DNA from 2 places in the Acidovorax sp. GW835-FHT14B10 genome. Region 1 is predicted to be linked to the other one. Evidence: riboswitches for the same ligand, from Rfam matches in the RefSeq annotation. Region 1 holds a riboswitch; the other holds the start of a gene.
The links. A riboswitch is a leader RNA that binds a small molecule or an ion and turns the genes downstream of it on or off. The one in region 1 is predicted to bind thiamine pyrophosphate.

Region 1 (10,724 bases):
AAGGCCGGGGTGCTGGTCGTCTCCCACGGCGTCGACACAGCCGCGCAGCACGTTCTGGATGCTGCTGCTTCCCGGCTCTTGCGCCAGGCTCACGTCCCGCGCCAGCACCCGCACCCGAACGCGGCGCCCCACGGGCAGACCCTGGTCGCGCACCCACAGGCTGCCCCCCGAAAAATCCACGCGCGCCAGATGCCATTCATGATCGAGCTCGCCCACCGTGGCATCCAGCACCGCGCCAGCGTCTTCCCCCAGCGTGATGGGCAGATCGATGCGGGCCAGCGTTTGCGCCAGCGGCCCGCTGGCCACGACCCGGCCGCCGTCCATCACCACCAGGGTGTCGGCCAGCCGCGCCACTTCATGGGGTGAGTGGCTGACATACAGCACGGGGATGTCCAGCTCGTCGCGCAAGCGCTCCAGGAAGGGCAGGATTTCCTGCTTGCGCTGCAGGTCCAGCGCGGCCAGCGGTTCGTCCATCAGCAGCAGGCGCGGGTTGACGGCCAATGCCCGCGCAATGCCGGCCCGCTGGCGCTCGCCCCCGGACAAGGTGTCGGGCTTGCGATCGAGAAGATGGCCGATACCCAGCAGGGCAATGGCCTGATCGAAGCCCGCCTGCTGCGTGCCCTGGCTGCGCTTCATCCCGTAGCGCAGGTTGCCCATCACCGTCAGATGGGCAAACAGGCTGGCCTCCTGGAACACATAGCCAATGGGACGCTGGTGTGCAGGAACCCAGCGGCCAGCGTCTTGCCACACATCACCGCCCACCACCAGGCGCCCTTGCGGGGCGCGCTCCAGCCCGGCAATGCAGCGCAGCACGCTCGTCTTGCCCGAGCCAGACGGGCCGAACAGCGCAGTCACGCCGCGCACCGGCAAGCCCAGGTCCACGTCAAGACAAAAGCCCGGCCACTCGCGCCGAAAACGCGCCTGGATGCCTGCCATGTCAGCCACCCCTCTTGGGTTGCGGGCGCCAGGCATACAGGGCCAGCAGCACCACAAACGAGAACACCAGCATCACCGCCGACAGCCGGTGCGCCTGCACATATTCCAGCGCTTCCACATGGTCGTAGATTTGCACCGAGGCCACGCGGGTGACGCCGGGCAGGTTGCCGCCAATCATCAGCACCACACCGAACTCGCCCACGGTGTGGGCGAAAGTCAGCACCGAGGCCGTCAGAAAACCCGGCGCCGCCAACGGCACGGCCACGGTAAAGAAGGCATCGAGCGGCGAGGCGCGCAGCGTGGCGGCCACTTCGAGCGGCCGGTCGCCCACCGCCTCGAAAGCCGTTTGCAGTGGCTGCACCATGAAAGGCAGGGAATAGAACACCGAGGCAATGACCAGGCCGCCGAAAGTGAAAGGCAGTGGGCCCAGGTTCAATGCCTGGGTGAGTTGCCCCACCAAGCCGCTGGGCCCCATCGCCAGCAGCAGGTAAAAGCCCAGCACCGAGGGCGGCAAGACCAGGGGCAAGGCCACCACGGCGCCGATCGGTCCCTTCCAGCGCGACGGGGTGCGTGCCAGCCACCAGGCGATGGGTGTCCCGAGCAGCAGCAGGATCAGGGTGACCAGGCCCGCCAGGCGCACGGTCAGCCAGAGGGCTTGCAGGTCACCGTCCGTCAGCATGGTGTTGCCTCCCACGAATCACATGGTGCCCCGGCGATGCAGCCCAAGCCATGACCAATGCCTGCATGTACGCCGGCACCCTACTTGCTGGCGGTTTCGCCGGGCAGGACGAAACCATACCGGGTCATCACGGCGCGGGCGGCCTTGCTGCCCATGTAATCAGCGAACTGCTGGGCGAGCGCGTTGTTCTCTGCCCGCCGGGTGATGATGAACCCCTGCTCCAGCGGCGCATGCAGATCGTCCGGAATGAGCCAGTAACCGCCCTTTCTGGCCAGTTCGGGGCTGACCGCCAGGGCCAACGCGATGATGCCCACCTGCGCATTGCCGGTCTGCACAAACTGCGCAGTGTGGGCGATGTTCTCGCCATAGACCAGTTTGGGTTCGACCTTGTCCCACAGGCCCGAAGCCCGCAGCGCTTCTTCGGCGCGCTTGCCATAGGGTGCATGCCGGGGGTTGGCGATGGCGACGCGGGCGATTTTGGCGCCGGTCAGGCTGGCCAGCGTCATCTGGCGGGCGTCCATGCCGGCACTCCACAGCACGATGCGGCCCAGGGCGTAGGGCTTGGCCTCGGAGGCGGCGAATCCGGCCTTGGCCAGCGCGCGCGGAAAGGCGATGTCCGCCGAAAAGTACAGGTCGTAGGGCGCGCCCTGTTGGATCTGGGCGTGGAACTTGCCCGACGAGCCGTAGATGACATCCACCTGGTCGGCGCTGTGGGCCTGATGGAAGGTGGTGACGATCTCGTCCATGGCGAACTTCAGATCAGCCGCAGCCGCCACGGTGATTTTCCCGGCATGGGCCGAGACGGCACACAGCATGGCGCTGACAAACAGCAAGGGGCGAAAAAAAAGCATGGCCGCAAGCATACGGCACGCATCCGGACCCGCCCATTGCCGCCACCCCACACGGACCTGTTGATGCGATCCGGTCAATTTTCAATGGAATAATGCTCTAGCGCCTATGCAGCAAGCATCATAAGCTATTTTATTTATAGCAATCAGCGATGACTCAGGCGCCTCACCGCCCAGTCGCCCAGGCTCTGAATGGCCTGCACAAAGAAGATCAGCACCACCACCACGGCCAGCATGATGTCGGGCAAAAAGCGCTGGTAGCCATAACGGATACCCAGGTCGCCCAGGCCGCCGCCGCCAATGGCACCGGCCATGGCCGAGTAGCCGGTCAGGCTCACAAAGCTGATGGTCAGGCCGGCCACGATGCCGGGCAGGGCCTCGGGCAGCAGTACCTTCCAGACGATCTGGCCGGTGGTCGCCCCCATCGACTGGGCGGCCTCGACCAGACCGTTGTCCACTTCGCGCAGCGCGGTTTCCACCAGGCGGGCAACGAACGGCGCGGCCGCCAGCGTGAGCGGCACCACGGCAGCCGCCGTGCCGATGGACGAGCCCGTGATCAGCCGCGTGAACGGGATGATCGCCACCAGCAAGATGATGAACGGCGTGGAGCGCACAGCGTTCACGATCCAGCCCACGGTCTTGTTGAGCGGGCTGTTTTCGAGCACACCACCCCGGTCCGTGAGGCGCAGAAACACCCCCAGCGGAATGCCGATCAGGCCGCCCACCACGCCCGAGATGCCCACCATCACGATGGTTTCCCACAGCGAGGTGGCAAACAGCTCCAGCATCATTTCTGAAAAATTCTCGAACATCGCTCAACCTTCCGTTGTCACTTCTTGCACCACCACGCCTTCGCCGCGCAGCTGCGCAATGGCGGTCTGCAGCCGGGCGCCGTCTCCGCTGGCATACACAGCCAGCGAGCCGAAGGTCTGGTCCTGGATCTCGTCGATCTGCCCATGCAGGATGGACAGGTCCAGCCCGTGCTCGCGGATCAGGCGCGACAGGATGGGCTGGTAGGCCCGCTCGCCCGAATACGACAGGCGCAGCAACTGGCCCACACTGCCCTGCAGCTGGCCCGACAGGTGGCGCACATGGTCGAGCACGCTGGCGGGCAGCTCCTGCGGCACGATCTCATCGATCAGGCTCTTGGTGATGGACTGTTGCGGGCGCGTGAACACGTCGATCACGGGGCCCTGCTCCACGATGCGCCCGGCATCGATCACCGCCACGCGGTCGGCCACCTGCTTGATGACCTGCATCTGGTGCGTGATCAGCACCACCGTGAGACCTAGCTCTTTATTGACCTGGCGCAGCAGCGCCAGGATGGAACGCGTGGTTTCGGGGTCGAGCGCGGACGTGGCCTCGTCGCTCAGCAGCACCTTGGGCCGGCTGGCCAGCGCGCGCGCAATGCCTACGCGTTGCTTTTGTCCACCCGAAATCTGCGCGGGGTAGCGGTCGGCCAGTGCCGACAAGCCCACGAGATCAAGCAGCGGATTCACCCGCGCACGGATGGCCGCCCTGTCCATGCCCGCCAGCTCCAAGGGCAGCGCGGCGTTGTCGAACACCGTGCGCGACGACAGCAGGTTGAAGTGCTGGAACACCATGCCGATGTCGCGGCGCGCGGCGCGCAGATCGGCGTCCTTGAGTTGCGTGAGATCGCGGCCTGCCACGATCACCTCGCCCCGGGTGGGCCGGTTGAGCAGGTTGATCACCCGCACCAGAGAGCTTTTGCCCGCACCACTGCGGCCGATGATGCCGAACACTTCGCCCGGCGTGATGTGCAGGTCGATGCCACGCAGGGCCTCGACCGGGCCTTGTGGGCCCGGATAAATCTGGGTGATACCCCGTAAATCGATCATGAAATGACATTGCGCCGCGAAGGCCTGGAGCCACCGCAGCGCAAAAAGTTGGAGGGAGGCTGAACTGTAATCAGAAAATATAAACCATCAAAATATCAAAAAATAAAGTAATAAGACCCTCTGGTTATTTGGCCAACGCGGCGCCGTCATCGGCGCACATCCAGGAAGACTCCGGCGGGGGTGGGACCCCTCACGCCGGCCGGTGGCGGGCCTGCAGTTCGCGCGCAACCAACGCGCCGAGGGCCAGCACCCCCAGCGCGGGACCGGTGAACACCGCTGCCAGCCAACCCCGGTCCACGCTGGCCGCCACCACCAGCACGCCCATGGATTGCCCCAGAAACAACAGGCAGGCAAACAGCGTGACGGCAGTGCCCCGCGCCTGCGGCGCCATCTGCGTTGCTTGCGTCTGCAAAGTGTTGTGCCGCATGTAAAAGCCCAGCCCCGCCAGGAAGCAGCCCAGCACGGCCCAGGCCACCACGGGTACCCACGCCAGCAACAGCAGGCCGCTGGCAATTGACCTGCCCCCTTCCAGCCGTGCCAGCATGAATTGGCCCTGGAAGAAGAACATTAGTCTGCGCAATTGTCTGATTCCCCCAGGCGACTTAAAGCAGTTGCTGTCAATCAGGGACATGCCGTGTATTCCCGTTTCTAACACGCCCGTACCCGTGTGCTAGCAGGGCGAATTATCGCTAATCAAAAGAATGACAATTTGTCAATAAGTAGTTACGAATGAGCACGATGCCAGCACCTTGGATAAGCTGATTTAGAGAAACCGCGCCATGAAAGGTGCAACGCAGCTTTTGCCCAACGCGTTTATCACGCTCGGCCCGGCGCCCTGAGCACCGGACCTGGACGATGCAGGTATCGAGGTAGCGATGAGCGTACCCCTGCACCTGGGACCACAGACCGATTCACAACCGAAGAGGAGACAATCTGATGGACGACCGAACCCTTGCTGCAACTGCCAACACCGAGCGCATGCGCAGCCTCCGAAGACGCTTTTTGATCAATGGCACAGCAGCCGTCGTTGGTGTCGCAGGTACCGCGCGCGCGGCGGCGCCGCTGGGCGCGGTTGAACGCGAGGTGCCTGCCGACGCGACCAAGACCCAGGGCTATCCGCTGGAGGACTCAAGCTATGGCTCACGCTCTCAGTTTGAGACCGAGGTCCGCACGCGCTTCAAGACCGCGACGCCTGCGTCGTCGTGGACAATGACACCGCTGCAGAACAGTATCGGCATCATCACGCCTTCGGGTCTTCACTTCGAGCGCAGTCACGGCGGAACTGCGGTGATCGATCCGGCCAAGCACATGCTGTACGTGCACGGCATGGTCAAGCAGCCGCGAAAGTTCACGATGGCCGACATCCGCCGGTTCCCGTCGCTGTCGCGCATCATGTTCATCGAGTGCTCGGGGAACGGCCTGACCGAATGGTCCAAGCCAACAATGAAGACTGTGCAGGGCACGCATGGTCTCACCTCATGTTCCGAATGGACTGGAGTGCCTCTGGCCACGGTACTGCGTGAAGCGGGTCTGCGCACCAATGCCAAATGGCTACTTGCCGAAGGCGGCGACGCCTCGGTAATGACCCGCAGCATCCCCATGGCCAAAGCACTGAAGGACTGTCTGGTGGCTTACGGCCAGAACGGAGAAGCGCTTCGACCCGAGCAGGGCTATCCACTTCGGTTGATCGTGCCGGGCTACGAAGGAAACACCCACATCAAGTGGCTGCGCCGCATCGAGGTCTCCGATACGCCCTTCATGACGCGCGAGGAGACCTCCAAATACACAGATCTGATGCCCGATGGCAAGGCGGTGCAGTTTTCGTTCGAGATGGATGCCAAGTCCGTCATCACCTCGCCGTCCGGTGAGATGCAGCTTGACGGGCCTGGTTTTCTGGAAATCACTGGATTGGCATGGTCCGGTCGCGGAGCCATCAGGAAGGTAGAGGTTTCGACCGACGGCGGCGCGACCTGGAAGACGGCAGCGCTGCAGGGCCCTGTTCTGCCCATTTGCCACACGCGTTTTCGACTTCCTTGGCGCTGGGATGGCAAGGCGGCCATCCTGCAAAGTCGCTGCACTGACGACACGGGCTACGTGCAACCCACACTCGGGCAGCTGATTGCCGCGCGGGGCGGCGCACTGAATGGTCCGATCGGCTCCATCTATCACTTGAATGCCATCCAGAGCTGGCAGGTCGCGAATGACGGAAAGGTCTCCAATGTCCACCACTATTGAGCGCGGAGTTCGTTTCGCCGCTTTCTGTCTGTTCACCAGTTCGTGCTTCGCGGCGGGTAACACCGCCGCCGAGGGGTTCGGCATCGGCAGCCTGGCGACCGCCGACGAATTGAAGACCTTTGTCTCGCCGCTGCCCGATGGGCGCGGTCTGCCACTCGGATCAGGTTCAGTCATGCAGGGAAAAGCGATCTATGAGGCACAGTGCGTGGCCTGCCATGGCGACAAGTTACAGGGTGGCATCGGAGACAAGCTCATCGGTGGTCGCGGCAGCCTGGTAAACAGCGACGCCAAGAAGGCGCCCGTGAAGACAATCGAAAGTTACTGGCCCTATGCAACTACGCTGTTCGACTATGTCAAGCGTGCAATGCCTCTGTACACACCAGGCAGTCTGAGCAATGACGAGGTTTATGCCATCTCGGCCTACATCCTCTCGGAGGCGAAGATCGTCGGCCCCGATGCCACGCTCGATGCCAGCACGCTACCCCAGGTGCAGATGCCGAACCGAAATGGCTTCGTTGCGGATCACCGGCCTGAAAGATTCGTACCCGCTTCCAAGGCACCGCACTCGAAATGAGCACGCGAGGGAGTTCGCATTAGGGGGCGAGCCATCCCCCCCTCCAGTTTGCAGCGCCCTGCCCTCGGCCGGGCGTGTCCGATTTTTTGTGTAAACGGGTCGGACTTCAGTTGACAGAGATGCGGTCTGCGAACTGAATGGTAAAGTGGGTCAGCGCAGCTTTCCAATTGCGGATAGGCATGATCCACTTCTGGCTGATGTTGCGCAGGGCCAGATAAAACAGCTTGGTCAGCGCCTCGTCACTTGGGAACGAACCCCGGTTCTTCGTCAGCTTCCTCAAGCCCATGTTCACCGACTCGATGGCATTGGTGGTGTAGATGACCTTGCGGATTTCAGGCGGGTAGTCAAAGAACGGGGTCAAGCGGCTCCAGTTCCTGCGCCAGGACTGGCCAATGGGCAGGTACTCGGCATCCCACTTGGCCTCGAACTCACCCAGGCGCAGCTCGGCCTCCTCGGCGGTGGCCGATTGGTAGATGCGCCTCAAATCGGTGGCCACCTCTTTCCTGCGTTTTCCACGACACGTAGTTCAGGCTGTGGCGCACCATGTGCACGACGCACAGCTGCACCACCGCCTTGGGGAGCACGGCCTCGATGGCCTCGGGAAAGCCCTTGAGCCCATCGACACAGGCGATGAAGATGTCCTGCACGCCCCGGTTGCGCAATTCGGTCACCACCTGCAGCCAGAACTTGGCACCCTCTGTCTGGGCCAGCCACAGGCCCAGCACCTCCTTCTCCCCGTTCATGGTGATGCCGATGGCCAGGTACACCGCCTTGACGCGCACTGCGCCCTCGCGCACCTTCACATGGATACAGTCCAGGTAAACGATGGGATAGATGGCTTCGAGCGGCCGTGCCTGCCAGGCTTTGACCTCGTCGGCCACCGCATCGGTCACCGATGAAATCAAGCTGGGCGAGACCTCGGTGCCATACATCTCCTGCAGGTGACTTTGAATCTCGCGCACCGTCATGCCGCGGGCGTACAGCGAGATGATCTTGTCGTCGAAGCCGCTCCAGCGAGCCTGGTGCTTGGGGATGAGCTGTGGCTCGAAGCTGCCGTGGCGGTCACGCGGAACCTCGATAGGCAGTTCGCCGAACTCGCCCTTGAGGGTCTTCCTGCTCTTGCCGTTGCGGGTGTTGCCGCTGGCGTTGGCGACGGCTTCGTGGCGCTCGTGGCCCAGGTGCTCGGTTAGCTCGGCGTCCAGCGCTTTCTCGACCAGCAGCTTTGTCAGTTGCTTGAGCAGGCCGTTCTCACCAATCAGGTCTTCAGGCTTCTTGTAGTTGGCCAGCAAGCCGGCCAGTAGTTCTTCGGGGACGTCGTGTTTCTTGGGGGCCATGGTGTTTGCGGACATGCGGGCTTGCGCCCGCGTGGAATTGTCCGTTTACACAAAATTCTGCACACCCTCCGAGCAGGATGCCCGTTCGGTCGCCGCCGCGTTGGGCAAGACGCTCGACCTGCGCTTCGAGCCGGCGCCACGCGCCCGGATCAGCGGCGTGGCCACCGAACTCGCCAGCGCCTTCTCCAACCTCGTAAGCAACGCGGTGCGCTACACGCCCGACGGCGGAAGCGTCGCGGTGCGCGCCCAGCTGGCCGAAGAAGGGCGGCTGGAATTCTCGGTGCGCGACACCGGGCCGGGCATCGCGCCGGAGCATATTCCCAGGCTCACCGAACGCTTTTACCGGGTCGACCGAAGCCGCTCGCGCGAGACCGGCGGCACCGGCCTCGGCCTGGCCATCGTCAAGCACGTGGCCCAGCGCCACGGCGGCGAGCTGAAGATCGAGAGCCGGCCGGGCGCGGGGTCCACGTTTTCGATCGAGCTGCCCGCGGCGCGGGTGCGGTCCGAGGAGCCCGCCGACGCGCTCCAGGGATAATCGCGACCAGCCGGGCACCGCCCGGAAAAAAGCTAGGGGTGTCGGCGCCAGCGCCGACTGAGAAATACCCTTTGAACCTGAACTGGGTCGTGCCAGCGGAGGGAAGCGATGCGCAGCCTGCGCCTTCCGCCAGCCGACCCGCTTGCCAGAAGGATGTCCGGATGGGCCACAACCCGATCGATGCCGCCGCCGCGTGGGCCGACCTGCAGGCGGTGCGCGAGCGAGCGCCGCTGGTGCACAGCATCACCAACTTCGTGGTGATGAACTACAACGCCAACGCCCTGCTGGCAGTGGGCGCCTCGCCCGTCATGGCGCATGCCCAGGAAGAGGTGGCGGACATGGTCGGCATCGCGCAGGCGCTGGTGCTCAACATCGGCACCCTCGAGCCGGACTGGATCCGGGCGATGAAGACCGCATTGCTGGCCGGCCGCGCCCGCGGCATCCCGGTGGTGCTGGACCCGGTGGGCGCCGGCGCCACGCCGTATCGCAACGCCGCGCTGGCCGAGCTGATGGGCGCGGGCGCGCCGAACATCGTGCGCGGTAACGGTTCCGAGATCATGAGCGTGGCCGGCCTGGCGGCGAAGACGCGGGGCGTCGACAGCGGCGCGTCGTCGAGCGAGGCGGTGGACGCCGCCAAGGCGCTGGCGTGCGACATCGGCGGCGTGGTGTGCGTGAGCGGCGCCGAAGACCATGTGGTGGACGCGTCGGGCCGCTGGGCCATGCTCTCGAACGGCCATCCCTGGATGACGCGCGTGACCGGCGTGGGCTGTTCCGCCAGCGCCCTGGTGGGTGCGTTCGCCGCCGTGCAGCCCGATGCCTGGCGCGCCACGGTGTCGGCGATGGCCTGCCTCGGCGTCGTCGGCGAACTGGCCGTCGAGCGCACCCAGGCCGCCGGCGCGGGCGTGGGGCGGCTGCAGATCGAACTGCTCGACGGCCTACAACTGCTCGAGCGCGAGGCCTTCGCGTCCCGGCTCAAGCTGGCGCTGCGCGCCTGATCGCGCCGTGGAATTCCGGATCGACGTCCTGCGCCTGTGCCTGGTCACCGACAGCGCGCTGTGCGGCGAGCGCGGCGTGCTCGCGGTCGTCGAGGCCGCCGCGCGCGGGGACGTGAGCTGCGTCCAGCTGCGCGAAAAGGCACTGGACACCCGGGCCTTCGTCGAACGGGCGCGCGCGCTGAAGGCGTTGCTCGCGCCGCGCGGCGTGCCGCTGATCATCAACGACCGCGTCGACGTGGCGCTGGCCTGCGGCGCCGACGGCGTGCACGTCGGCCGGAGCGACATGCCGCCGCAGGACGTGCGCCGGCTCATGCCGCGGGCGCTCATCGGCCTGTCGATCGAGGCGCTGACGCAACTGCCCGCCGCCGAACTCGCGCCAGTCGATTACTACGGGATCAGCCCGGTGTTCGCGACCGGGACCAAGGCGGATGCCGCGCCGGCCCTGGGACTCGATGGCCTGCGCGAGATCCGCGCGCGCACCGCGCGAGCGCTGGTCGCGATCGGCGGCATTCACGCGGGCAACGCCGCCGCCGTCATGGCCGCGGGCGCCGACGGCGTGGCCGTCGTGAGCGCGCTGTGCGCGGCGACGGACCCGGCCGCCGCGGCGCGGCTGTTGCGCGACAGCATGCGCGGCGCCGGCACCTGACGCGACCGCGGCGACTCGTACTGCGCCGCGATCCCGCCGCGCCCGATTGCCGCGCCGCCGCTGTCGAGCACGCGCTCCAGCTC
Region 2 (10,724 bases), on a different contig from region 1:
GTCGATGGACAAGATCATGACCAAGCGCATCTGGCGCGCCGAAGGGCTGCCCACACCCGACTGGCGCCTCGTGGCCAGCGCCGAGGAAACCGCGCAGGCCCTGCAGGCGCTGGGCACGCCCATGATCGTCAAGCCGGCGCGCGAGGGTTCGACCCTCGGGCTGACCAAGGTCTCCACGCCCGAGGCATGCGCGCAGGCCTATGCGCTGGCGTCGCGCTACGACCCCGAGGTGCTGTGCGAGCAGTTCATCGAGGGCGACGAAACCACCTGTCCGGTGCTGGGCGAAGGCGCCGGTGCCTATGCCCTGCCGGTGATCCGCATCGTCGCGCCCCAGGGCAACTACGACTACCAGAACAAGTATTTCACCGACGACACGCAATACCACTGCCCGAGCGGCCTGCCCGAGGCCGAGGAGCGCGAGATCCAGCGCCTGGTGGTGCAGGCCTTCCGTTCGCTGGGTTGCCGTGGCTGGGCGCGGGCCGACATCATGATCCGCGCCAGTGACCGCAAGCCCTTTTTGCTGGAAATCAACACCTCGCCGGGCATGACCGGGCATTCGCTGGTGCCCATGTCGGCCCGCGCCCTGGGCATCAGCTACGAAAACCTGTGCGTGGGCGTGCTCGCCACGGCCACGCTGGACACACCGCCGGGCGCCACGCTCAGCCCCGCGCAAGGCCAACCGCAGGAGACCACCGCGCCATGAACCAGTCGCTGCCCGCACCGCTGGACGTCAAGCTCATGAACCTGACCGCATCGGTCCTGTTCCTGTGCTGCGTCCTGCTGCTGCTGGCAGCGGGGACGCGCTGGGTCTTGCGCTACCCCGGTTTTTCGGTGGCGCGCATCGTGGTCCAGGGGGAGTTGGTGCACAACAACGCCGTGACCTTGCGGGCCAATGTGGCGCCGCAGCTGGTGGGCAACTTTTTCACCATCGACCTGCGGGCGGCGCGCGCCGCCTTCGAGCAGGCGCCCTGGGTGCGCAAGGCCCTGGTGCGGCGCGAATTTCCGCGCGGCCTGCGGGTGGTGCTGCAGGAACACGATGCCGTCGCCTACTGGGGGCCCGACACGGGCGCGGCACTGGTCAACCGTGAGGGCGAGGTGTTCGAGGCCAACGTGGGCGATGTGGAGCAAGAAGGCTTGCCCCGCCTGATGGGCCCCCAGGGTAGTTCGGCCGAAGTGCTGCGGATGCATGGTCTGCTGCAGCCGGTGTTCGAGCCGCTGGGCATGGCGGTCGAGGCGCTGGAGCTGACGGGGCGCGGTGGCTGGCGCGCCACGCTCGACAGCAACGCCGTGCTGGAGCTGGGGGGCGGCACGCCGCAGGAGGTGGTGGAGCGCACGCAGCGCTTCACCCGCACGCTGACGCAAGTGGCGGCGCAATACCGGCGCCGCGCCGACGCGCTGGAGTCGGCCGACCTGCGCCATGCCGGAGGCTACGCACTGCGCCTGCGCGGGGTGACGACCGTGACCGCGGAAGCGGCGGCAAAGACGAAGAAATAGCCGCGGGGAGCGGCCGCGACTGGACAGGACAACGAAGGGCAGACACTGATATGGCAAGAGAATACAAAGACGTGGTGGTGGGGCTGGACATCGGCACGGCCAAGGTCATGGTCGTGGTGGCCGAGGTGCTGCCCAATGGCGAACTCAAGCTGGCCGGCCTGGGCGTGGCGCCGAGCAATGGCCTCAAGCGCGGCGTGGTGGTGAACATCGATGCCACGGTGCAGAGCATCCAGCAGGCGCTGAAAGAAGCCGAGCTGATGGCCGATTGCAAGATCCAGCGCGTCTATACCGGCATCACGGGCAGCCATATCCGGGGGCTCAACTCCAGCGGCATGGTGGCCGTGAAGGACAAGGAAGTCACCGCCGCCGACGTGGCGCGCGTGGTCGAGACGGCCAAGGCCATCAACATCAGCAGCGACCAGCGCCTGCTGCTGGTGGAGCCGCAGGAATTCGTGATCGACGGGCAGGACGTGAAAGAGCCCATCGGCATGAGCGGCATCCGCCTGGAGGCCAAGATCCATATCGTGACCGGTGCGCAGAGCGCGGCCGAGAACATCATCAAGTGCGTGCGCCGCTGCGGCCTGGAAGTCGAGCAGCTCATGCTCAACCCGCTGGCCAGCAGCCAGGCCGTGCTGACCGACGACGAGCGCGAACTCGGCGTGGTGCTGGTGGACATCGGCGCCGGCACCACCGATGTGGCGATCTTCACCGGCGGCGCCATTCGCCATACCGCCGTGATTCCGATCGCCGGTGACCTGATCACCAGCGACATCGCCATGGCGCTGCGCACGCCCACGAAGGACGCCGAGGACATCAAGGTCGAAAGCGGCTACGCCAAGCAGTTGCTGGCCGATCCCGAGGCGCAGGTCGAAGTGCCTGGCCTGGGCGACCGCAGTCCGCGCATGTTGTCCAAGCAGGCGCTGGCGGGGGTGATCGAGCCGCGTGTCGAGGAGATTTTCTCGCTGGTGCAGCAGGTGGTGCGCGAGTCGGGTTACGAAGAAGTGCTGTCCTCGGGCATCGTGCTCACCGGCGGCAGTTCGGTGATGCCCGGAATGATCGAACTGGGTGAAGACATTTTCCTGAAGCCCGTGCGCCGCGGCATCCCCAAGTATTCCAGTGCCCTGTCGGACATGGTGGCCCAGCCCCGTGCCGCCACGGTCATGGGCTTGCTCGAAGAGGCCCGGCTGGCGCGGCTGCGCGGCTTCAAGGTGGCGCAAAAGAGCGGGTCGATGAAGACCGCGTTCGGGCGCTTCAAGGATTTCATCGTGGGGAATTTCTGAAATGCAGCGACAACCCCCTGAGCGACTTCGTCGCTTCCCCCTTCTCTCGCGCTGTGCGCGGGAAGGGGGACGCCGCCAGCGCGGCGGGGCGGCCCTTGCGCGGCGGCCCTTGTCTGGGCTGCGCCAGTTTCATGGGCTGTGGGCGGCGTGCGGCACGGGGGATCAATAACATGAAATATCCACTGTGGCTGGCGCGTGGGAGCCCTCACCGAATACCGCGCGAGCGATGGCGATGTACAGGACCGCCACGCACTACAAGAAAAATGACCCCATCTCTCAATTGGCAATTGCATACGAATCTAGAACCAGGAGCTCCAACATGACCATCGAAATGATCGAAGCCGAAGAATTCAACCAGGGCACCCAGATCAAGGTGATCGGCGTGGGCGGTGGCGGCAGCAACGCCGTTGAACACATGATTGCCCGCAGCGTGCAGGGCGTGGAGTTCGTCAGCGCCAACACCGACGCGCAGGCGCTCACCCGCAGCTCGGCCCATCGCACCATCCAGCTGGGCCAGAGCGGCCTGGGCGCGGGCAGCAAGCCCGACAAGGGACGGGACGCTGCCGAGGCGGCGGTGGACGACATCCGTGCCGCCATCCAGGGCGCCCACATGCTGTTCATCACCGCCGGCATGGGCGGCGGCACGGGCACCGGCGCAGCGCCCGTGATCGCGCGCGTGGCCAAGGAAATGGGCATTCTCACCGTGGGCGTGGTCACCAAGCCCTTCGACTGGGAAGGTGGCCGCCGCATGACCAATGCCGACAACGGCCTGGCCGAACTCGAAGCCAATGTCGATTCGCTGATCGTGGTGCTCAACGAGAAGCTGCTCGAAGTGCTGGGCGATGACATCACCCAGGACGAAGCGTTTGCGCATGCCAACGACGTGCTGAAAAACGCCGTGGGCGGCATCGCCGAAATCATCAACGAATACGGCCATGTGAACGTCGACTTCGAAGACGTGCGCACCGTGATGGGCGAGCCCGGCAAGGCCATGATGGGCACGGCCACCGCCAGCGGCCCCGACCGCGCCCGCATCGCCGCCGAGCAGGCCGTGGCCTGCCCGCTGCTCGAAGGCATCGACCTGTCGGGCGCCAAGGGCGTGCTGGTGCTGGTGACGGCCGCCAAGGGCAGCCTGAAGCTGTCCGAGTCGCGCCTGGCCATGAGCACCATCAATGCCTACGCCTCGCCTGATGCGCATGTCATCTACGGCGCCGCCTACGACGACAGCCTGGGCGACGAGATCCGCGTCACCGTGGTGGCCACGGGCCTGTCGCGCCCCAACGCACGCCGCCAGCCCATTTCGGTGGTGCAGGGCGGTCTGCGCACCGGCACAGACAACATGGCCTACCAGATGCCCATGACTGTTGGCGGTGGCATGGGCGGTGCCGTCGGGGTGGCCGGTGGCATGGTCGGTGGTTCCCAGGCCGATTACGGCGGCATGTCGGTGCCCAGCGTCTGGCGCACCAACCGCACGCAGGCGGCCGCCCGCGTGGATGCGCTCTCGTCGGGTGGCATGGACGATCTGGAGATTCCGGCTTTCCTGCGCAAGCAGGCGGATTGATAGAGGACAACCCCCTGTGGCGCTGCGCCGCTCGGGGCAGCCCCCAGAGGTGGCTGCTCTTCGGGACCGTCCAAACCTGCGCAGGCAGGCTTGGAGCCGCGGCCCTCAGCCCCTTCTCTCGCATCGCTGCGCGATGCGGGAAGGGGGACGATGCCCTCGCTGCGGGGCGGCCCTTGCTAGGCATCCCTGGCACGGGTTGCGCCGGTCTCGGCCACTCCGTTTTCTATCAGGGTCATAGCAAGGCGCAGGGTGGTTGGCGCAGGGCTGGCCCACTAAAATCCCCAGATGCTTCAGCAACGCACCCTCAAGACGATCACCCGCGCTGTTGGCGTGGGGCTGCACAGCGGCCAGCGGGTCGAGTTGACCCTGCGGCCGGCACAGCCCGACACGGGCATCGTGTTTCGCCGCGTGGATCTGCCCCAGCCCGTGGACATCCCCATCTGCGCGACGGCGGTGACCGATACCCGCCTGGCATCGACCATTGGCACGGGCAATGCCAAGGTGCACACCGTGGAGCACCTGATGTCGGCCTGTGCAGGCCTCGGCATCGACAACCTGTATGTGGACATCACGGCAGAAGAGGTCCCCATCCTCGATGGTTCCTCGGCATCGTTTGTCTTTCTGCTGCAAAGCGCAGGCATCGAGTTGCAGAACGCGCCGCGCCGCTTCATTCGCGTGACCCGGCCGGTCGAGGTGCGCCAGGGCGAGGGGGCCGCAGCCAAGTGGGCAAGGCTCACGCCCTACCATGGCTACAAGCTCAGTTTCGAGATCGATTTCGACCACCCGGCGGTCGACTCCACGGGCCAGCGGGTCGAGTTCGACCTGGGGGCCGGCAACTACAGCCGCGATATTGCGCGCGCGCGCACCTTTGGCTTCACGCGCGACGTGGAAATGATGCGCTCCAGCGGCCTGGCGCTGGGCGGAGGGCTGGACAACGCCATCGTGATGGACGACTACAAGGTGCTCAACAGCGAGGGCTTGCGCTACGACGACGAGTTCGTCAAACACAAGATTCTCGACGCCATGGGCGACCTGTACCTGGTCGGCAAGCCCCTGCTGGCGGCCTACAGTGCCTTCCGTTCGGGCCACGCCATGAACAACCTGCTGCTGCGCGAGCTGCTGGCGCAGCGCGACGCCTGGGAAGAAGTGACGTTCGAGGACGAGCGCCAGGCGCCCCGCGGATTCCTGCAACCCGCGCGGGCCTGGTGAACATGAACGTCCCCCTGAGCGACCTCGCGCCTCGGTGCCGCCGCCAGAGGCGGCAGCTCTTCAGGCACGTCCAAGCTTGCGCAGGCAGGCTTGGAGTCGCGGCCCTCAGCCTCCAGGGGGACGACGCCCTCGCTGCGGGGCGGCCCTTGCCTGGCGTCCCTGGCCAGCGCTGCGCAAGTTTTCGCCGCGCAGGGGGGGGGCGCTGAAATGCTGCTGTTTCGCTGGCTGTCCATGGCACTGCTGCTGGCTGCAGCGGTTTCCTTTGCGTTCTATGCCGGCACGGGCCAGGCGCGCTACAAGCGCTTTGGCCTGGTGGTGCTGAAGTGGACCCTCATCGCGGCGGTCTTTTTCTTTGCCGTGCTGTTCATCGGGCGCCTGGCCTGAAAACCGGCACGGCAGCAGCCGCCGCCGCGCTGGCCTATACTCGCGCCTGCTCCGGGGTGTGCTGATGCACTGAGATGCGGAGGCCTGAAATGCGGGCCCAGACGCGAACCCGACGAACTTGATCCGGTTCATTCCGGCGGAAGAAGAGCCGATCCCTCCATGCCCCAGTTGTCCCGTGCAGCTGCGGGGGAGCAGGTCCATTCCGGAGCAGCCCCGCCACCGGAACCAGGAGACTGCCCCATGAATGCCCCCGAACCTGTCGCCCGCGAGAAATTCGCCGAACTGCTCGCCCTCACCCGCGAACCATTCCCTGCCTCGCGCAAGGCCTATATCCCCGGCCACCTGCACGCCGACCTGCGTGTGCCCGTGCGCGACATTGCGCTGACCAACGGCGAGCAGGTCAGCGTGTACGACACCTCGGGCCCCTACACCGACCCGAACGCCGTGATCGACGTGCGCCAGGGCCTGGCCAGTGTGCGCGGCGGCTGGATCACCGGCCGCGGCGACGTGGAGCATTACGAAGGCCGCGCTCCCGTGGCGCTTGACGACGGGCAAAAGAGCGAGGACGCCACCCGCCTGGCCCAGCTGCGCACCGAGGCCGCCGCCCTGCAGCGCAAGCCGCTGCGCGCCAAGGCCGGCGCCAACGTAACGCAGATGCACTACGCCAGGAAGGGCATCATCACCCCCGAGATGGAGTACGTGGCCATCCGTGAAAACGGCAAGCGCGAGTGGATGCAGCAGTACCTGGCCGACGCGGGCCGTGAAAAGCGCCTGATGGGCAACCCCCTGGGCGCGAGCATCCCCCGCATCATCACGCCCGAGTTCGTGCGCGACGAAGTGGCCCGGGGCCGCGCCATCATCCCCGCCAACATCAACCACCCCGAGGTGGAACCGATGGCGATTGGCCGCAATTTCCTGGTCAAGATCAACGCCAACATCGGCAACTCGGCCGTCACCTCCAGCATCGAAGAGGAAGTGGAAAAGCTCGTCTGGGCGATCCGCTGGGGCGCCGACAACGTGATGGACCTCTCGACCGGCAAGAACATCCACACCACGCGCGACTGGATCGTGCGCAACTCGCCCGTGCCGATTGGCACCGTGCCGATCTACCAGGCGCTGGAGAAGGTGGGCGGCATCGCCGAAGACCTGACCTGGGAGATCTTCCGTGACACGCTGATCGAGCAGGCCGAGCAGGGCGTGGACTACTTCACCATCCACGCCGGCGTGCGCCTGGCCTACATCCACCTCACGGCCCAGCGCCGCACCGGCATCGTTTCGCGCGGCGGCTCCATCATGGCCAAGTGGTGCATGGCGCACCACCGCGAGAGCTTTCTGTACGAGCACTTCGAGGACATCTGCGACATCATGAAGGCGTACGACGTGTCGTTCAGCCTGGGCGATGGCCTGCGCCCTGGTTGCGCATCTGACGCCAACGACGAAGCGCAGTTCGCCGAACTGCACACGCTGGGCGAACTCACCCAGGTGGCCTGGAAGCACGACGTGCAGACCATGATCGAAGGCCCCGGCCATGTGCCCATGCACATGATCCAGGCCAACATGACCGAGCAGCTCAAGACCTGCCACGAGGCGCCGTTCTACACCCTGGGCCCGCTGACCATCGACATCGCGCCGGGCTACGACCACATTGCGTCCGCCATCGGCGCCGCCATGATCGGCTGGATGGGCACGGCCATGCTGTGCTACGTGACCCCCAAGGAGCATCTGGGCCTGCCCGACCGTGATGACGTGAAGCAGGGGATCATCGCCTACAAGATCGCCGCCCACGCGGCCGACGTGGCCAAGGGCCACCCCGGCGCCCGCTCGCGCGACGATGCCCTCTCCCAGGCGCGCTTCGACTTCCGCTGGCAGGACCAGTTCAACCTGGGCCTGGACCCCGAAACGGCCAAGGAATACCACGACGAAACCCTGCCCAAGGACTCGGCCAAGGTGGCGCATTTCTGCTCCATGTGCGGGCCCAAGTTCTGCTCGATGAAGATCACGCAGGAAGTGCGCGACTTCGCTGCGCAAAAGGGCATGGCCGAGGCCGAGGCGCTGGCGGCGGGCATGGAGACCAAGGCCGAGGAGTTCCAGCGCGGCGGTGGCAGCCTGTATGTGCCGATCCAACCGGTCTGACGGTTGCTATTAAAAAAGAGCTTCTGGCGCTTTCTGTATAGGTGCTGGACGCTCTTTGTGGCGAATGGCGCTTATACGGTAAACGCTTGCAGCCATTGAACAGGTCGCATTGCGCGCCCGAATTTCCCGTGGCGGTACAGGGTGCAACGGCGCCAGCCACCGTCGCACCCCAGGGGATCAGTCCCTCGTTACCCGCACCACTTCTTCGCGGCTGGTGATGCCGGCGGCGATCAGGCGCTCCCCGTCGTCGCGCATCAGCGCCATGCCGTTGGACAGTGCCACGGCGCGGATGTCGGCCTCGGAGGCCTGGTTGTGGATCTGGGCGCGGATGGTGTCGTTGGTCACCAGCATCTCGAACACCCCCGTGCGGCCCGCGTAGCCGGTCTGGCCGCAGGCGTCGCAGCCCTGGCCGGTGCAGTGGGTGCAGATCTTGCGCACCAGGCGCTGGGCCAGCACGCCCAGCAGGGACGAGGACAGCAGGAACGGCTCCACGCCCATGTCGGTCAGGCGCGTGACGGCGCTGGCGGCATCGTTGGTGTGCAGCGTGGCCAGCACCAGGTGGCCGGTGAGCGAAGCCTGGATGGCGATCTGCGCGGTTTCGAAATCGCGGATCTCGCCGATCATGATGATGTCCGGGTCCTGGCGCAGGATGGCGCGCAGCGCCTTGGCAAACGTCAGGTCGATCTTGCTGTTGACCTGCGTCTGGCCCACGCCGGGCAGCTCGTACTCGATGGGGTCTTCCACCGTCATGATGTTGTTGCGCGTGGCGTCGAGCCGGCTCAGCGCGGCATACAGCGTGGTGGTCTTGCCCGAGCCCGTGGGGCCGGTCACCAGCACGATGCCGTGGGGCTGGGCGATCAGGCTGGTGAAGCGCTGCAAGGTGTCGCCCTGCATGCCCACGGCTTCGAGGCTGATCTTGCTTTCGCTTTTGTCCAGCAGGCGCAGCACGGCGCGCTCGCCATGGGCGCTGGGCAGGGTGGACACGCGCACGTCGATGGCCCGGGTCCCCAGGCGCAGGCTGATGCGCCCGTCCTGCGGCAGGCGTTTTTCGGAAATATCGAGGTCGGCCATGATCTTCAGGCGCGAGATCAGCGCCGCGTGCAGCGCGCGATTGGGCTGCACCACCTCGCGCAGGTTGCCGTCCACGCGAAAGCGCACGCTGGAATGGCGCTCGTAGGGCTCGATGTGGATGTCGCTGGCGCCATCGCGCGCAGCCTGCGTGAGCAGGGCGTTGAGCATGCGGATGATGGGTGCGTCGTCTGCCGTTTCCAGCAGGTCTTCCACGGCAGGCAGTTCCTGCATCATGCGCGAGAGATCTGCGTCGGACTCGACCTCGCTCACTACCGTGGCGGCGCTTGATTCACCCTGCGCGTAGGCGGCGCTGATGCGCTGGGCCAGGCCATGGGCGTCGAGCGGCAGCAACTGCTGCACGGGGTGCTTGCGCAGCACCTCCGACAGCGCGCTGGCATTGGGCTGGGGGCCGTGCCACAGCACCAGCTGCTGGCCGTCGTCCTCCAGTAGCAACTGGGCGGTGCGCGCAAAGGCGTAGGGCAGGGGATGGCGCATGGTGGTGCCGCCTCAGGGCGTGCTGACGGGCGCGGGCTCGGATGGCACCGGCGCGGGCGGCGCGGCCTCGGGGCGCAATGCGGGCAGTACCGGGGCAGCCGAGACCGAGCCCATCACGGCGCTGGGCGCGGGTTGCGCGACCTGCTGCAGCGCACGGATGGCTTCGTAGCGGTCGAGCATCAGTGCGTCGCTGGCGGCGGCATCGCGCACCACCACCGGGCGCAAAAACACCATCAGGTTGGTCTTCTTGCGCGAGCGGTTCTCGCTGCGGAACAGGTTGCCCAGCACGGGGATGTCGCCCATCAGGGGCACTTTATCCTCGGCCTGCTGGTAGCTGTCTTCCAGCAGGCCGCCGAGCACGATGATGCTGCCGTCCTCGACCAGCACGTTCGACTCGATGGAGCGCTTGCTGGTGGTGGGGCCGTTCACGTCCTTGAGGGTGTTGCCGTCGATTTTGGAGACCTCCTGGTAGATGGCCATCTTGACGGTGCCGTTCTCGTTGATCTGGGGGCGCACGCGCAGCATCAGGCCCACGTCCTTGCGCTCCACGGTGGTGAAGGGGTTGACCGAGTTGTTGCCGGTGGTGTTGGCGTACGAGCCCGTGACAAAGGGCACGTTGTTGCCGATGACGATGCGGGCCTCTTCGTTGTCCAGCGTCATCAGGTTGGGGGTGGAGAGCACATTGGCATCGCCGCTGTTTTGCAGGAAGTTGGCCAGCGCGCCCAGGTAGTACTGGCCGTTGACGCGCGGCGCCAGTGCAATGTTCAGGCCTCCGCCCAGCGATGCCAGTGCCGTGGCGCTGCCGGTGGCAATGCCGGCGGCCAGGCCCAGGATGTTGCCGCCCGACACCGCCGAGTTGGTGCCGATGGCGCCCACCACGCCGTCGCCCTTGCTGCCCAGCACGCTCTGCCACTGGATGCCGAACTCGGCCAGCTTGCTGGCCGTGACTTCCACGATCAGGCTTTCCACCAGCACCTGCGCGCGGCGGCCGTCGAGCTTGTCGATCACGGCGCGCAGCTGCCGGTACTGGGGCTCGGGCGCGGTGATGATGAGTGAGTTGGTCGTGGGGTCGGCCTGGATCTGCCCGCCGGTGGAGG

Region 2: linked by a shared signal. The riboswitch ahead of thiC (phosphomethylpyrimidine synthase ThiC) and the one ahead of thiM (hydroxyethylthiazole kinase) in region 1 are both predicted to bind thiamine pyrophosphate.

Annotation. Positions count from the first base shown of each region.
Region 1 covers NZ_JBXAGC010000027.1:55,914-66,637, forward strand. The annotation lists gene modC (molybdenum ABC transporter ATP-binding protein) at 1-936, opposite strand, end outside; gene modB (molybdate ABC transporter permease subunit) at 938-1,615, opposite strand; gene modA (molybdate ABC transporter substrate-binding protein) at 1,696-2,466, opposite strand; gene AC1Q5S_RS17950 (methionine ABC transporter permease) at 2,610-3,275, opposite strand; gene AC1Q5S_RS17955 (methionine ABC transporter ATP-binding protein) at 3,279-4,322, opposite strand; gene AC1Q5S_RS17960 (MFS transporter) at 4,513-4,953, opposite strand; gene soxC (sulfite dehydrogenase) at 5,259-6,557, shown strand; gene AC1Q5S_RS17970 (c-type cytochrome) at 6,541-7,131, shown strand; partial or broken gene AC1Q5S_RS17975 (IS256 family transposase) at 7,238-8,465, opposite strand; partial or broken gene AC1Q5S_RS17980 (ATP-binding protein) at 8,584-9,000, shown strand; TPP riboswitch at 9,025-9,121, shown strand; gene thiM (hydroxyethylthiazole kinase) at 9,162-9,995, shown strand; gene thiE (thiamine phosphate synthase) at 10,003-10,641, shown strand.
Region 2 covers NZ_JBXAGC010000007.1:113,054-123,777, forward strand. The annotation lists gene AC1Q5S_RS07750 (D-alanine--D-alanine ligase) at 1-703, shown strand, start outside; gene AC1Q5S_RS07755 (cell division protein FtsQ/DivIB) at 700-1,494, shown strand; gene ftsA (cell division protein FtsA) at 1,545-2,774, shown strand; gene ftsZ (cell division protein FtsZ) at 3,094-4,335, shown strand; gene lpxC (UDP-3-O-acyl-N-acetylglucosamine deacetylase) at 4,621-5,544, shown strand; gene AC1Q5S_RS07775 (hypothetical protein) at 5,752-5,928, shown strand; TPP riboswitch at 5,971-6,090, shown strand; gene thiC (phosphomethylpyrimidine synthase ThiC) at 6,169-8,061, shown strand; gene AC1Q5S_RS07785 (GspE/PulE family protein) at 8,239-9,627, opposite strand; gene gspD (type II secretion system secretin GspD) at 9,640-10,724, opposite strand, start outside.